One region of the Bradyrhizobium sp. USDA 3315 genome, then DNA from elsewhere that is predicted to be linked to it. Evidence: predicted binding sites of a transcription regulator. Region 1 holds the regulator's gene; each other region holds the start of a gene.
What was found. Region 1 encodes PhoB, which activates phosphate uptake and scavenging genes when phosphate is short. Its sites were predicted from a motif close to TGTCATNNANCTGTCAT; they were not measured.

Region 1 (4,080 bases):
AGCTTCTGCTTGAGCAGCAGCGACATCTTCTGCACATGCTCGAAGAAGCCGGGTTTCAGCATGACGTCGAGCACGGCATTGGCGGCGGCGACCGCGAGCGGATTGCCGCCGAAGGTCGAGCCGTGCGAGCCGGGCGCCATGCCGGCCGCAGCCTGCGCGGTCGCCAGCACCGCGCCGATCGGAAAACCGCCGCCGAGCGCCTTGGCCAGCGACATCACGTCCGGCGTGACGCCGGTGCGCTTGTAGGCGAACAGCTCGCCGGTGCGGCCCATGCCGGTCTGCACCTCGTCGAAGGCGAGCAGCAGGCCGTGCTCGTCACACAGCGCGCGCAGCGCCTTGAAGAACGCCTGCGGCGCCGAGCGCACGCCGCCCTCGCCCTGCACCGGCTCGATCAGGATGCCGGCGGTGTGCGGGCCGATCGCCTTCTTCACCGCCTCGATGTTGCCATGCGGCACCTGGTCGAAGCCGTCCATCGGCGGGCCGAAGCCCTCAAGATATTTCGCCGAGCCTGTCGCCGCCAGCGTGCCCAGCGTGCGGCCGTGGAAGGCGCCCTCGAAGGTGATGATGCGGTAGCGCTCGCCATGGCCCTTGGAGAAGTGATAGTGGCGGACCAGCTTGATCACGCCCTCCATCGCTTCCGCGCCGGAATTGCAGAAGAACACGAAGTCGGCAAAGCTCTGCTCGCACAGCCGCGCGGCAAGCGCCTCGCCGTCCGGGCTCTTGAACAGGTTCGACATGTGCCAGAGCTTGGTCGCCTGTTCCTGCAGCGCCTTGACCAGATGCGGATGCGCATGCCCGAGCGCGTTGACCGCGACGCCCGAGGTGAAATCGAGATAGCGGTCTCCGTTGGTTGCGATCAGCCAGGCGCCCTCACCGCGCTCGAAGCCGAGATCGACCCTGGCGAAGACGGGGAGCAGATGCGACGTGGCAGCGTTGGTCATGGCGTTCACTGACGGTTTTTAAGCCGACAATTGCCGCTGCGCCTTGACGCCAGCGCAGCAACGGCCAGCTTCGGAAAACAAAACGGCCGCCTTTGCGGGCGGCACGTGGCGGGCATTCTATGCTGCGGTCGGTAAGTGTCAATCGCTACGAAGTGGCCTTCCTGCAATGCGAAACGAGCGCAATCCGGAGCATTCCGGTGCGGTGGAAAAGCCTCATCGCGATGCTTAACTGTGTGGGAACATGTGGACGCACGACCGCGGACTCTTGCGCCAGAGTCACGCCATATTGTAGCGTTTGGCCTGTCGGGTACGACATCTCGTGCGGCGGTACTGGACCCTCTAAGTAGCCTTTGTGTCTCGCGTAAACGTTCGGGCGCAACACCGTGCCCGGCGAGGGCTAAGGGATTCTGGCCGCAGGGATATTTGTCCAGATTGGCTCGCAGCGCCGCTCCAATGATTGGCCGGCGCTACGCGAAGGGAAGAATGCGATGACTGTATTGACCTGGTCCGACGATCGCGTCGAGCAGCTGAAGAAACTCTGGGAGTCCGGCCTGTCGGCCAGCCAGATCGCGGCGGAACTTGGCAATGTGACGCGAAACGCCGTGATCGGCAAAGTGCATCGGCTCGGCCTTTCCGGCCGCGCCAAGGCACCCTCCACTGCCGCGCCGCGGCAGCGCAAGGCTCGCCCGGCCCAGCACATGATGCGGGTGGCGCGTCCGGTCTCGCGCGGCAACACCGCGCTGGCGCACGCCTTCGAGGTCGAGATGGAGCCCGATCCGATCTCCTACGACAATGTGGTGCCGATGAGCCAGCGGCTCTCGCTGCTCGAGCTCAACGAGGCCACCTGCCACTGGCCGGTCGGCGATCCCTCGAGCCCGGAATTCTTCTTCTGCGGCGGCAAGGCGCTCGCCGGCCTGCCCTATTGCGCGCATCACTCGCGCGTCGCCTACCAGCCCGCCGCCGATCGCCGCCGGCCGTCGGCGAAACCGCAGATCAAGTGAGCACTCGGGAAAACGACGGAAGACCTCAAAGACAAATCCCCGCGAAAGCGGGGATTTTTTTGTGTGACGCAGCCCGGATGGAGCCAACGGGGCGCTCGTTCGCGCGACCCGTCGGCTCCATCCGGGCTACCGCTACATCACCGGCGTCGTCCCGGCGCAGGCCGGGACCCATAACCACGAATGGGTGTTGTTAGAAAGCCGTCTGGCCGCGTGCCGATTGCGCTGGCCGCGGCGTATGGGTCCCCTGGCTTTCGCCGGGACGACGCCGTGTTGCGGTTTATGAGTGCCGCATGGCCGTTACGGCTGCGGCTCGGCCTTGGCAAAGCGGTCGTCGAGCGCGTAGCCGGCGCCGCGCACGGTGCGGATCGGATCCTGCTCGCGGCCCGGATTGAGCAGCTTGCGCAGGCGGCCGATATGCACGTCGACGGTGCGCTCATCGATGTAGATGTCGCGGCCCCAGACGCTGTCGAGCAATTGCTCGCGGCTGAACACGCGGCCGGGATGCTCGAGGAAGAATTCAAGCAGGCGATACTCGGTCGGCCCGAGATCGATCGGACGGCCCGAGCGCGCCACGCGGCGCTTCTCGCGGTCGAGCTCGATGTCGCCATAGGTCAACACGGTCGCAAGCCGCTCCGGGCTGGCTCGGCGCAAGAGGCCCTTCACCCGCGCCAGCAGCTCCGGCACCGAGAACGGCTTGACGATGTAATCGTCCGCGCCGGTGGCAAGCCCGCGCACGCGCTCGCTTTCCTCGCCGCGCGCGGTCAGCATGATGATCGGAAGCTGCTTGGTCTCGGGCCGCGCCCGCAGGCGGCGGCACAGTTCGATGCCGGACAGGCCCGGCAGCATCCAGTCCAGCACCACGAGGTCGGGAACGCGCTCCTTCAGCCTTGTATCCGCATCGTCGCCGCGCCCCACCGTCTCGACATCGTAGCCTTCCGCATCGAGATTGTAGCGCAACAGCGTCGTCAGCGCTTCCTCGTCTTCGACTACCAGAATGCGTGCGCTCATCGGTTTAAGTTCTTTCTCTGTAGTGATCCGTTGCCCAGACGCAAACCGAAACGCTTACTTCCTTGAGCATAGTCCCCGCGGAAACGATTTGTCGCGAGGATCGTCCAGTTTCGCTCTTGCCGGTTCCGTGCTTGCCGATCATGCCTCAGTTGCCCGGCACCGTGGTGGCAAAAGTGGTCATGTCGCCCTTCGGGCGCTTGTCGGTGATCTGCTGGCCCTCGATCATGTAGAACACGGTCTCGGCGATATTGGTGGCGTGATCGCCGATCCGCTCGATGTTCTTGGCGCAGAACATCAGATGGATGCAGAACGAGATGTTGCGCGGATCTTCCATCATGTAGGTGAGCAGTTCGCGGAACAGCGAGGTGCAGATCGCATCGACCTCCTCGTCGCCCTTCCAGACGTTCATCGCCGCCGGCAGGTCGTGCGCGGCATAGGCGTCGAGCACCGACTTGACCTGCGACAGCACGAGGTCGGTCATGTGCTCGAGGCCGCGGATCAACTTCAGCGGCTGGAAATCGCTCTCCAGCGCCGCGACGCGCTTGCCCATGTTCTTGGCGAGGTCGCCGATCCGCTCGAGATCGGTGGCGACGCGCATCGCGCTGACGATCTCACGCAGGTCGATCGCCATCGGCTGGCGGCGCGCGATCGTCAGCACCGCGCGCTCTTCGATGTTGCGCTGCAGATTGTCGATCTCGATGTCGGCGGCGACCACGCGCTTGCCGAGCGCGACGTCGCGACGGATCAGCGCGTCGACCGACTCGGTAATCATCCGTTCGACCAGGCCGCCCATCTCGGCGACCAGGCGGGTCAACTCCTGCAGGTCGCTGTCGAATGCCTTGGCGGTATGTTCAGAAGCCATCGCTTGTCTCCCTCAACCATGATCCCGGGGATCATGGCTTCGTGTCCTGAATTTTAGCATGACCTGATCGGAAAACCGGTTTCCACTTTTCCGGATCATGCGCCGGTCAACCGAACCGGCCGGTGATGTAGTCCTGGGTGCGCCGATCGCTCGGTGAGGTGAAGATCTTGTTGGTGTCGTCGAACTCGATCAGCTCGCCGAGATACATGAAGGCGGTCTTGTCGGAGACGCGCGCCGCCTGCTGCATGTTGTGGGTGACGATCGCGAT
Region 2 (4,080 bases), 3.5 Mb from region 1:
CGTAGAAGGTCTGGCGGCCCAGCGCTTCCGGGAAATAGTCCTGGCCGGAGAATGCGTCCGGCATGTCGTGATCATATTGATAGCCGGAGCCGTAGCCCTCCGACTTCATCAGCTTGGTCGGCGAATTCAAAATGTGCTTGGGCGGCAGCAGCGAGCCGCCCTGCTTCGCGGTCTGCATCGCCGCGCCGAACGCGGTGTAGACCGCGTTCGATTTCGGCGCGGTGGCGAGATAGACCACGGCCTGCGCGATCGCGAGCTCACCCTCCGGCGAGCCGAGGAAGTCGTAAGCATCCTTGGCGGCGTTGCAGACCGCCAGCGCCTGCGGATCGGCAAGGCCGATGTCCTCGACCGCCATGCGCACCACGCGCCGCGCCAGGAACAGCGGATCCTCGCCGGCATCGAACATGCGCGCCAGATAATACAGCGCCGCATCCGGATCGGAGCCGCGCACTGACTTGTGCAGCGCCGAGATCAGATTGTAATGGCCGTCGGCCGATTTGTCGTAGATCGGCGCCCGGCGTTGCAGGATGGCCTGCAACTGCTCGGCGTTGAACACCTCGCCCTTGCGGGCGGCGCGCCAGACCTCTTCGGCCAATGTCAGCGAGGCGCGGCCATCGCCATCGGCCATCCGCACCAGCACGGCGCGGGCTTCGGCATCGAGCGGCAGCGGCTTGCCCTCGATCTTCTCGGCATTGGCGAACAGTTTCTCGATCGCCGCCGTATCGAGCGAGTGAAACACCAGCACGCGGGCGCGCGACAGCAACGCCGCGTTGAGCTCGAAGGACGGGTTCTCCGTGGTGGCGCCGACCAGCACCACCGTGCCGTCCTCCATCACGGGCAGGAAGGAATCCTGCTGCGCGCGGTTGAAACGATGCACCTCGTCGACGAACAGGAGCGTGCCCTTGCCGGTCTCGCGGCGTGCACGCGCGGCATCGAACGCCTTCTTGAGATCGGCGACGCCGGAGAACACCGCGGAGATCTGCTCGAAATGCAGCTCGGTGGCGTCGGCCAGAAGCCGCGCCACCGTGGTCTTGCCGGTGCCGGGCGGTCCCCAGAACACCAGCGAGCCCAGCGTGCGCGTCTCCAGCATCCGCGTCAGCGCGCCGTCAGGGCCGAGGATGTGATCCTGGCCGACGACATCGGCCAGCGTGCGCGGACGCAGCCGGTCCGGCAGCGGGTGCGGCGCGTCCTGCTCCATCCCCGCCGCAGCAAAGAGGTTGCCGGCCTCTCGCGGTTGCTTGGGGCTCATCCGCCGAGCGTCACGTTGATCTGCTGGCCGCCGCGCACCAGCGTGATGCGCCAGACCCGCGTCCCCGTCTTCGATGCCTTCTCGAGGTCGCTGGTCCGCACGATCTTCTCGTTGTTGACCGCGAGGATGATGTCGCCCTTCTGGAAGCCGACATTGGCCGCGGTGCCGTCACCGGCGAGATCAGTCACCACCACGCCCTCGGCACCGGCGTCGAGATGCAGTTCGTCGGCCAGCGCCGGCGAGATGTTGGCGACCCTCGCGCCCTGGAACGGCGAGCGCGCGGTCAGCACGATCTCGTCGCGGTTGGTGTCGGGCGCGGTCTCCAGCGGTATGGTGAGCTTCACCGGCTTGCCGGCGCGCTGCACCTCGATCTCCGCGTTGCCGCCGAGCGGACGGGTCGCGAAGCGGTAGTCGAACGCGTTGGGATCGTCGATCGGCGTGCCGTCGATCCCGACGATCAGGTCGGAGAGCTTCAGGCCCGCCTTCGCCGCCGGGCTGTTCGGCGCGACGTTGGCGACCAGCGCGCCAGACGGCAGCTTCAGCCCGAGCGTCTCGGCAATCTCCGGCGTCACCGCCTGCAGCCGCGCGCCGAGCCATGGCCGCTTCACATTCTTGCCGCCGCTCTTGGCGGAGGCCACCACGACGCGCACCATGTTGGCGGGGATCGCAAAGCCGATGCCCTGCGAGCCGCCGGAGCGCGAGAAGATCGCAGTGTTGATGCCGGCGAGCCGGCCCGTCATGTCGACCAGCGCGCCGCCGGAATTGCCGGGATTGATCGCGGCGTCGGTCTGAATGAAGAATTGATAATCCGTGATCCCGACTTGAGTGCGCGCCAGGGCCGAGATGATGCCGTGCGTCACGGTCTGGCCGACGCCGAACGGATTGCCGATCGCGAGCACGACGTCACCGACCTGCAGTTGGTCGGAATTGGCGAAGTCGAGGGTCGCGAACTTCTCCTTGTTGGTGTCCTTCAGGCGCAGCACCGCGAGGTCGGTACGGCTGTCCTTCAGCACGATCTCGGCCTCGTATTCGCGCTTGTCGGCGAGCGAGACCTTCACCTGATCGGCGCCCTCGATCACGTGATTGTTTGTGACTACGAGGCCGGAGCCGTCGACCATCACGCCGGAGCCGAGCGAGCGCTGCATCTGCTCGGGCTGCTGTCCCGGCACGCCGAAGAAGCGGCGAAAAATCGGGTCATCCAGAAATGGATTGCGGTTTTGCACGGTCTTGGCGGCGTAAACATTGACCACCGCCGGCTGCACCCGCTGCACGATCGGCGCATAGGACAATTGCAGCTCGGCCTGCGAGGACGGCACGCGGCGGTCCTGGGCCGCGGCTGCGGAAAGATTCCCCATGAAGGCCAACGTGCACAGAGCGGATACGGCAGCAAAGCGGACAGGTCGGAGCATTCTCACCTCTCGTGGAAACGCCGGAATATAGGCGTGTTCGCCGGGCAATTGAAGGGCGCCCGGCCGGATAACTGGCCCCCCGCCGTACCGGTGCACAACCCGCAGCGGCCGCGTTGAAGCGCGCCGCCAAGCTTCTATGATGGCTGTCATCTCACTGCGCCGCTCCGCTTGTTGCCTGCGGACCACAAGCGGAACTGCGATGCCCGGAAGCACTGTCGTGCGTCAGTCACGATACGCTCCTAGGACCGTTCAGTGAGTGAGTGGGGAATTCAAACACAACAGGGGTGCACAATGGGTGCAACAAAAGTCAGTGCAATCGCCATAGGCCTGGCAGGGGCGCTTGCCGCCTCGCCGGCCTATTCGCAATCGGCCGGAGGCGGCAGCGATGCGGAGATCGCGCTGCTGAAGCAGCAGCTGAAGATGCTCGAGCAGAAGCTCGACAAACTGCAGAAGCAGACCAACGCCAATACCGCAAGCGCAGCCAGCGCAAACGCCAATGCGAAGGCGGCGGATGCCAAGGCCGCGCGGGTGGCGAGCGCCAACGCCGCGATCCCGGTGAAGGGCCCGGTCGCGCCGTCCGGCGTCGTGGTGACGATGCCGAACAACCGGCCGACGATCTGCACCGCGGACGAACAGAACTGCGTTGCGATCACGAGCCGCGTGCACTGGGATGTCGGCGGCTACGACTATCGCCCGAACACCGCAGGCACCTCACCGCAGAAGCTCGACAGCGGCGAGAACGTCCGCCGCGCGCGCATCGGCATCGTCGGCAAGTTCTTCGGTGACTGGAATTACTCGCTGATCTACGATTTCGGCGGCTCGTCCGACGGCTTCGGCGGCGCGGCTCCGGGATCGCTGCCCGGCGGCGGCACCTCGGGCATCGAGAATGCGTATTTGAGCTACACCGGCTTCAAGCCGTTCGGCGGCAAGATGGCGATCGAAGGCGGCATCATGGACGTGCCGTGGACGCTCGACGAAGCGACCAGCTCCAACGACATCCTGTTCATGGAGCGCGCCTCGGTCGGCATCATCGCCCAGAACATCGCCGCCGGTGACTTCCGTTCGGCCGCCGGCACCCGCTGGTGGAACGACCAGTTCTGGATCGGCGGCTATGTCACCGGACCGACGTCGGGCGCCATCCACTCCGCGTCCTCCGCCTCGCCGGCCGGCACGTCCGAGCAGTATGGCGGGGTCATCCGCGTCGCCGGCAATCCGATCAGCGGCAAGAATTATTCGGTGCACATTGGCGCCGATGCGGAATGGCTGGTGCAGCCGCCGCGCAACCAGCTCACGCAGGCGCAGACGCTCACGCTCAGCGACCGGCCCGAGCTGCGCATCGATCCGACGACGCTGATCTCGACCGGTGCGATCGCCAACGTCTCCGGCGCGCAGGTCTACGGCGTCGAGGCGGCAGCGACCTAT
Region 3 (4,080 bases), 3.6 Mb from region 1:
GTGTCGTTAAGCGTTTTCGCGCGAACTGGAGACCAGTTCGCGCGAGCAGAACGCGTCAGGGCAGAGCTTCGGTTCTGATTGGATCAGAACCGAAGGGCGTTAGTGGTGATGGTGATCGTCCGGCGCGCTGACGATGACGGTGCCGGCGGTCGGATCGAGAAACAGCGTGTCCTGCCGGTACTCGTGGTCCTGGCCGTGGCCGCGCTCGAAGTCGAACATGTCGGCGATCGATTCGACGTTGTCGTCGAACGAGCCGCCGCCGAGACGCTGGCCGTGCAGCCAGTTGTCCTCGATGAAGCGAACGACGGAGGCCTGCGAGATGCGGGTGTGGCTGACGTAATTCCGCTTGGCGAAGGGCGAGATCACCAGGAACGGGACACGCGTACCGGGACCGCAGCGGCCGTTTACCGGCTGGCCGTTGAGGCCGTTCGGCGGCGTCTGCCTGCCGATACCGCGACCGCACTGGCCGGGACCGTTGACCTGGTCGGCGGTGGGATCATACGAGGCGCTGATCGGTGCAAGGTACTGGTGGTCGTACCAGCCGTCGGAGTCGTCATAGGTGATGATGACGGCGGTCTCGCCCCACTCCTTCTGCTTCTGCAGGAAGTTGATCAGCTCGACATTGCCGGCCTGCTCATCGAGCGGATCGGAGTTGCCAGGATGACCGTCCTGATAGGCCGGCATCTTGATGTAGGAGACGGCCGGGAAGTTGCCGGCCTTCACCGAAGCATAGAAGTCCTCGAGATCGTAGGCATGATTGGCCGGATCGAGCGTCTTGCTGCCGGGCATATAGGAGTGTCCGACCGCATTCACCGAGCTCGGTCGCGCATGGGTCGGGTTCGCGGTCGACTTGTAGTACTGGAACCAGGCGTGGTGCGGGATGTAGTCCACGACGGTGCCGTTGACGTTGCTCGAGAACGTGCTGCGGCCGCAGTTGGTGGTGCCGTTGCTGTTCTTGAGCGTCAGGTCGAAGCCGCCCATGAAGCTGCCCCAGCTGATCTGCTCGGCATTGAGCAGGTCGCCGATGTTCTTGCTGGTCATCAAGACCTGGCTCGTCGTGCTCGAGCAGGCATCGTAGGCAGGGTCGGTATCACCGATGAGCGTCAGGCCGCCCTGGCCGTCGGCGATCGACGATGACGAGCCGACGATGTTCTGCGCGCCGTTGGTCTGGCCGGACACGACCTCGAGCGCGCCGGGCGTCGACGGACCAAAGGTGTCGGTCCAGCTGTTGTCGCTCATCGCGAAGTTCTGGGCGTAATTCCAGAACGCGGTGACGGTGTTGCCGTCGAAATAGCCCATCACCTGCCCGTTGGTGCCGAACGCGCCGACGCCGCCGGCGGTGCCGCGACCGGTGAATTTCGGAAACAGGTCTTCCTTGCCGTTGTCGACCGCCTGCTGCTCGGGCGTATAGGCGTGGTTCTGCGACTTGGTGTTGGCCTGGGTGCGGTCGAGGCGGAACGGATTGGTTGCGCCGGTGCCGTTGGCCGGATTGGTGTTCGGGTTATTGGTCAACAGATTGGCGCTGGCGAGATTGTTGACCTTCGGCGTATGCGGCTTCGCCGTGAACGGAATCGAGCCGGTCGGGTTGGTCGCAACCGGGTAGGTTGCGAAGTAGTGATCGAACGAGCGGTTCTCGTTGAAGATGACGACGAGATGCTTGATCGGCGTTTGGGTGTGGATGTCGTGCGGATGATGATCGTGGCCGTTATTGCCCTTGTTGTCGTCCTGAGCGGCGGCGCTGCACATCACCGCAGCGGCAGCAACCAGACAGACTCCGACCGTCGAAAGAAATTTGGCTTTCACCGTAGTGCCCCTTTTTATTTTTAAGGATTTATGACGTCGACCTGCGACAAGTTATCCACCACCGATGACAGCGCTGTGTCGGTCGAATGAATGCGACGAACGATGATGCGCGCTCATGTCCGCATCGGTTGCAGATATCGGGGGACCAATCTTTGCGCGCATGACAGACGCCCTCCTCTTCCGTCTCACGCGATCGGCTATCTGTGGACGCGGTTTCGGTCACAAGACATGGAATTGAACGGATCGCGTTGGAGATGACTGCAGCAGTCAGCAATCATGCGAACAGGTTGTGCACCGCCGGCTGTCGCGGCTTGCTCACGCCCGAAAAAAATCCGCGCCTTCCGGGGATGTGTCCCGAAAAGCGCGGATGCTTGGTCTGGTGGCGGATGAAGGCCGCGATTCAACTCGGCGTGAAGCCTACCCCTTCATTCCCGTGATCGAAGCACTGACCGCGCGCGGATCGCGCTGCGGCCAGCGGCCGCTCTCGACCTGCGCCAGGAATTCGCCGACGATCCGGTTGTATTCGTCGGGCTCCTCGATGTTGATGGCGTGGCCGCAGTTCGGCATCACCGCGAGCGCGGCCGACGGGATGCTCTGCTTCATCAGGATGCCCGGCAGCAGGCAAGGCCAATCCTCGTCGCCGGTGATGATCAGCGTCGGCACCTTGATCCGCTTCATCTCGTCGACCAGCGTGTAGAGCGAAGGGCGCTCCTTCTGTACGCCCTGCTGGGTGTTGGCCGATCCCACCGCCGAATGCTCGGCCAGCATGGCCTTGAACTCGGCATGGCCGCGCGGGTCCTTGTTCTCGTACTGCACGCGGGTCGGCCCGTAGGCGTAGCGCTCGGCGAAGGTCGGAATGCCCTCCTTGCGGATCATGCCCGCGATCACGTCGGCCTCGGCGCGAAACGTCTCGCGCTTATCGAGCTCGGCGCCGTAGCCGCAGCCACCGATGCATAGCGACAGCGCCCGATCAGGGTGACGTAATCCGAAATGCAGCGTCGCAAAGCCGCCCATCGACAGACCAACGATATGCGCCTTCGGCGCGCCGATGTGATCGAGCACGGCCAGGATATCGTCAGCGGCGCGCGCCTGCGAATAGGACGAGACCTGCTCCGGTACATCCGACGGCGGAAAGCCGCGCGCATTGTAGGCGATGGTCCGGAAGCGCTTGCCGAAGTGCCGCATCTGCGGCTCGTAGCTGCGCAGGTCGCCGGCGAACTCGTGAACCAGGATCACCGGATGCCCCGATCCGGTCTCCTCGAAATAGAGCCGCACTCCGTCGTCTGTCACAGCATAGGGCATGTTGATCTCCTGCCCTCTCTCCTTGCTTGTTACGGATTGGTCGCGTTACGGAATGGTCGCGGCCTTCAACGGCTTGGCGCGCGGCAGATAGGTGCCGTGCTCCTTGCCGCCGATGAGCGTACCGTTATCGACGACGACCTTACCGCGCACCATGGTCAGCACCGGCCAGCCCGTGACCTCGAGCCCCTCATAGGGCGTGTAGTCCGCGCCGTCGTGGATCAACTCGTGGCGAATCGTGACCTTGCGCTTCGGGTCCCACAGCGCGATGTCGGCATCCGAGCCGACCGCGATGGTGCCCTTGCGCGGATAGAGGCCGTAGATCTTGGCGTGGTTGGTGGCGCTGAAGGTGACAAAGCTGTTGAGGTCGATCCGTCCCTTCACCACGCCTTCGGAGAACAGGATCGGCAGCCGCGTCGCCACACCCGGGATTCCGTTCGGCACCCAGCGGAAGCTGGTACGTCCCTTCGGCGCAAGCTTGCCCTGCGGGTCGTCGTAACGGAACGGACAATGGTCCGACGAGAACACCGAAAACACCTTCTGCTGCAGCCCTTCCCAACAGGCCTGCTGGCTGGCGACGTCGCGCGGCGGCGGCGAGCAGACGTATTTTGCGCCTTCCATGTTGAGCTGATCGAGATCCTTTTCGGTCAGCATGAGGTATTGCGGACAGGTCTCGCCCATGACCCGCAAGCCCCTTTGCTGCGCGCGCCGGATTTCGTCCATCGCCTCGCGGTTCGAGACATGCACGATCATGATCGGCACGTCGACGAGCTCGGACAGCGAGATCGCGCGATGGGTGGCCTCGCGCTCGACCGGGATCGGCCGCGAGGTCGCATGGAAGCGCGGCGCGGTGTTACCGGTCCGTTCGAGCCGGTCGGTCAGGAAGCGGATGGCGTCGAAATTCTCCGCATGCACCATCAGCATGGCGCCGGTCTCGCGCGCGACCGACATGGTCTCGAGCAGCTCGCGGTCCGACAG
Region 4 (4,080 bases), 670 kb from region 1:
AGTGTAGACGCCGTCGTTGAGCGGCTTGCGCGCCTTCTTGTTGGGATCGCGGATCTTCATCAGGTCGATATAGGCGATCTTGCGCACCGGCTTGCCGACATTGGCATCCGACAGCTCGATCTTGTAGACGCGCTTGAACTTGGCGAGATCAGGAAAACAGTTCTCGCCGCGCTGGCCTTGCGGGCAGGCCTTGTCGGCGGTGCCTTCGCCGTTGTCGCGCTCGATCACGAGGCCCTGGGCCGGATCGATCATGTTGAAGTCGCCGATCGCATTGCCGTTCTGCTCGAACACATACTGCCAGTAGCGTCCGGTGAACTTCTCCGCTGCGACGTCGAATTCCAGGATGCGTGAGGCCTCCTTGCCGTCGACCTTCTCCCAATCCTTCTTGTCGGCATCCCACAGCGGCCCCTCGAGCAGGCCGTAAAGGAACTTGCCGTCCATGGAGGAAGCAAAACCTTCATAGCCCTTGGAGCGGCGCAGGTTGACATTGGTGTAGCTGGCGCCGGGCGCGCCGGGCGACTGCACCGCCCAGTGATCCGGCGAGCGCACCGGCTTGCCGTCGGCGACGGTCTCGAACACGGCGAGGATCTTGCCGGTCTTGTCGGCCTTGAGGATGTAGGGCCCGAATTCATCGCCGATCCAGAAAATGTCGTTGATGATCTGGAAGCCCTCGGTGTCGAAATCGGCACCGGTCAAATAGCGCTTGGCGGTGTCCTCGTGGACGATGCGGAACGGCACCTTCCTGTCGGGATCGTGCAGGAACACGGTCTCCTGACGCTCGATCTTGCCGCTCGCCCAGTCGATCTTGTGCCGGTTCAGGTACAGCATCGAGTCCGCCGAGTTGTAGCGCGAGCCCATGCCGTTGTCGGTGATCACCCAGAACGAGCCGTCGGGCATCACCTTGATGCCGGAATGGCCCTGCAGCGGCTGGCCCTTGAACGGCAGCGACACGCCGGTCGGCCGCTCGTACGATTTGCCCATCACGGTGCCGATGGCGTCGACGCGCTTGCCGGTGGTGTATTTGCCCGAGGTCTTCAGATCATCAGGGGCGTCGGCGGGCGCGTCGATGAAGCTCTCCGCCGGCATCACGGCGTGTCCCGCCAGCGTCGCCGGGAATTCGCCCTCACCCTGCGCGAATGCCGATGTGGCGAGCAGGATCGAGGCGACGGAGCAGAGCAGGGACAGGCGCATGGTTGATCTCCCAAAGGATAAACGATGCGGTGTTCTCCGAGCCGCCTGTTACAGCCGGCTGACAGTTTTGTGAACCGCGGATGTTGCGGCGGGATAAGGCTTGCGGCGTTACGTCGCCTTGCCCGCCGGCTGCATCGTCTGCGGCAGCAGGAACGGCACGCCGTTTCCGGTATAGGCGATCGCAGCGTCGATCTCGAAGATCTCGCGCAGCGTCTCGGCCTTCATCGCCGCCGTACGGTCGCCGTCGACGGCAAGCCGGCCGCGGTGCAGCAGCAGGATGCGGTCGGCGAACCGCATCGCGAGGTTGAGGTCGTGCAGGATCGCGATCACCGCGGTGCCGCGGGCGGCGCGCCGCCGGGCCGTTTCGACCAGGTCGATCTGGTGCCGCAGATCGAGGCTCGAGGTCGGCTCGTCCAGCAGCAACAGTCCCGGTCCATGCAGCGCTTCGCCGCAGGCGAGCTGCACCAGCACGCGGGCGAAATGCGCCCGCTGCTGCTCGCCGCCGGACAGTGTCGGCAATTGCCTGAAACGGAAACGCGCGAGCCCGACCTCGTCGAGCGCCGCCTCGACCAGCGCCCGCGCCACGGCACGCGGGCTTTCGCCGGCGCCCATGCTGACGATTTCCTCGACGGTGAACGGGAAGGTGACGTTGACATGCTGCGACAGCATCGCGCGGTGCTGCGCCAGCGCGCGCGGTCGGTAAGTTTGCAAGTCGCGCTGCCTCAGCCTGATCGCCCCGCGGGACGGACGCAGGTCGCCCGACAGCATCCGCAGCAGGGTCGATTTGCCGGCGCCGTTGGGACCGACGATCGCGACCATCTCGCCGGCATCGACCTGCAGCGACACCGCATCGACCAGATCAGTGCCGCCGACCGTCATGGTTACCGACTGCGCTTCGAGCAGGGCCGTCACAGCGACACCAGTCCGCGCTGCCGCAGCAGCATGGCGAGGAAGAACGGCGCGCCGATCGCTGCCGTCAGGATGCCGATCGGCATTTCCGCGGGTGCCACGATGGTGCGCGCCACGGTGTCGGCGCCGACCAGGAGGATGGCACCGAGCAGCGCGGAGGCCGGCAGCAGCAGCCGATGCGCCGGCCCGATCACCAGCCGCAACAGATGCGGCACCACGATGCCGATGAAGCCGACCACGCCGCAGACCGAGACCGCGACCCCGGTCATCGCCGACACCAGCACGATCGAGATCCGCTTCAGCCGTTCGACGTCGACGCCGCTGTGGAACGCCTCCGCCTCGCCGAGCACCAGCACGTCGAGCCCGCGCGCGATCGAGAGGCAGGCGGCCAGCGCGACCGCCAGCACCGGCGCCAGCGCCGTGAGCTTGCTCCAGGTCGCGCCGCTGAGCGAGCCGAGCAGCCAGAAGGTGATGTCGCGAAGCTGGCGGTCGTCGGCGACGAACACCAGAAGGCCGATGCCGGCATTGGCGATCGCGGCGATCGCGAGCCCGGCCAGCAGGAAGATCGCAATCGATGTCCGGCCGCCGCGGCTGGCGATGCCGTAAAGCACGACGGTCGTGATCAGCGAGCCGGCAAAGGCCGCGATCGGCAGCAGCTGGTGTTGCAGGAAGCGCAGGCTTTCGCCGAGATGGCTGTCGGTGAACACGATCGCGGCCGCCGCGGCAAACGCGCCGCCGGAGGAGACGCCGACCAGCGCGGGGTCGGCGAGGGGATTGCGGAACAGGCCCTGCATGATCGAGCCTGATACGGCAAGGAGGCCGCCGACCATCGCCGCCGCCGCGATCCGCGGGATGCGGATCGACCACACCACGAGCTGGTCGCGTGCGAGCAGCGGGTTGGCGACACGATCAGCCCAAAGCCCAAGCGCCGCCGGAAGCCGAGCCATTGGAATGCCGGCAGCCCCGACCGTCAGGGCGACGAGGGCGGTGCCTGCGAGCGCCGCAAGCAGGCAGAGCAGGGTGAGTGTCGCGGCCGGCCGCAGCGACATGCCGGCGCGCCGTCGTTTCGCACGCCGGCGGCGTTCGGCCAGCACGCTCATTGCCGGCAATTCGCGGTCAGCGCTGCCGGCTTGAAGTAGTCGGCCTCCGGCGCCAGCGCCGGATAAAGCTTGACCGAGAGGTCGCGTGCCGCGGCCGCGGTGCGCGGTCCGAAGCCGAGCAGATAAAGGCCTTCCATCGAGATGAAGGCCTTGTTGGCCGCGACCGGCGTCAGCGCGAAGGCCGGATGCGCGAACACGGCATCCGACGTCAGCGAATCCTTGCCGCGATCGATCGACAGCACGACATCCGGTTTCGCCGCCACGATGGCCTCGTCATTGACCGGCTTGTAGCCGTCGTAACCATCGATGGCGTTGACGCCGCCGGCAAGCCGGATGATCTCGTCCGCCGCGGTCTTGTGGCCCGCCGCCATCGCCCGGCCGTTCAACAGCGACATCACGAACATCACGCGCACCGGCTTCGTTACCCTGGCACGCAGCGCGCGCAGTTGCGCGAGATCGCTCTCCACCGCCGTGGTCAGGCAGGCGGCGCGCGGATCGGCGCCCATGGCGTGGCCCACCAGTCTGATCTTCTCGACCAGCCCGGCCTCCGAGAACGTCTCCGGCACCAGCACCAGCGGCACCTTGGCCGCCTCGAGCACGTCCATGGTCTCCTTCGGCCCTGAGCCCTGCACCGCGAGCACCAGCGACGGGTGCAGGCCAAGCACGCCCTCCGGCGACAGCTGACGCATGTAGCCGACGTCGGGCTTCTCGCGCAGCGCAGCCGGCGGGTAGAGGCTGGTCGCATCGACGCCGGCGATGCGGTCCTCGAAGCCGAGGGCGTAGAGGATCTCGGTGATCGCGCCGCCGATCGAGACGATGCGCGACGGATTGTCGATCACGACGTCGCGGTCGCGCGCGTCATGCACGGTGATGCCCTCGG

Region 2: ACVIYL_RS29010 (OprO/OprP family phosphate-selective porin) is a predicted target of PhoB. The motif match lies at 2,872-2,888, and genes of this name have one in related genera.
Region 3: ACVIYL_RS29815 (phospholipase C) is a predicted target of PhoB. The motif match lies at 1,823-1,839, and genes of this name have one in related genera.
Region 4: ACVIYL_RS15710 (esterase-like activity of phytase family protein) is a predicted target of PhoB. The motif match lies at 1,239-1,255, and genes of this name have one in related genera.

What each region holds. Positions count from the first base shown of each region.
Region 1 is NZ_JBSRYP010000001.1:2,747,079-2,751,158, reverse strand. Features, by position in the region: gene ACVIYL_RS12585 (acetylornithine transaminase) at 1-941, opposite strand, end outside; gene ACVIYL_RS12580 (GcrA family cell cycle regulator) at 1,430-1,942, shown strand; gene phoB (phosphate regulon transcriptional regulator PhoB) at 2,240-2,950, opposite strand; gene phoU (phosphate signaling complex protein PhoU) at 3,096-3,812, opposite strand; gene pstB (phosphate ABC transporter ATP-binding protein PstB) at 3,919-4,080, opposite strand, start outside.
Region 2 is NZ_JBSRYP010000001.1:6,220,547-6,224,626, reverse strand. Features, by position in the region: gene ACVIYL_RS29020 (replication-associated recombination protein A) at 1-1,249, opposite strand, end outside; gene ACVIYL_RS29015 (DegQ family serine endoprotease) at 1,246-2,604, opposite strand; gene ACVIYL_RS29010 (OprO/OprP family phosphate-selective porin) at 2,950-4,080, shown strand, end outside.
Region 3 is NZ_JBSRYP010000001.1:6,380,395-6,384,474, reverse strand. Features, by position in the region: gene ACVIYL_RS29815 (phospholipase C) at 100-1,746, opposite strand; gene ACVIYL_RS29810 (alpha/beta fold hydrolase) at 2,221-3,105, opposite strand; gene hydA (dihydropyrimidinase) at 3,151-4,080, opposite strand, start outside.
Region 4 is NZ_JBSRYP010000001.1:3,415,790-3,419,869, forward strand. Features, by position in the region: gene ACVIYL_RS15710 (esterase-like activity of phytase family protein) at 1-1,191, opposite strand, end outside; gene ACVIYL_RS15715 (heme ABC transporter ATP-binding protein) at 1,300-2,103, opposite strand; gene ACVIYL_RS15720 (FecCD family ABC transporter permease) at 2,100-3,200, opposite strand; gene ACVIYL_RS15725 (heme/hemin ABC transporter substrate-binding protein) at 3,197-4,080, opposite strand, start outside.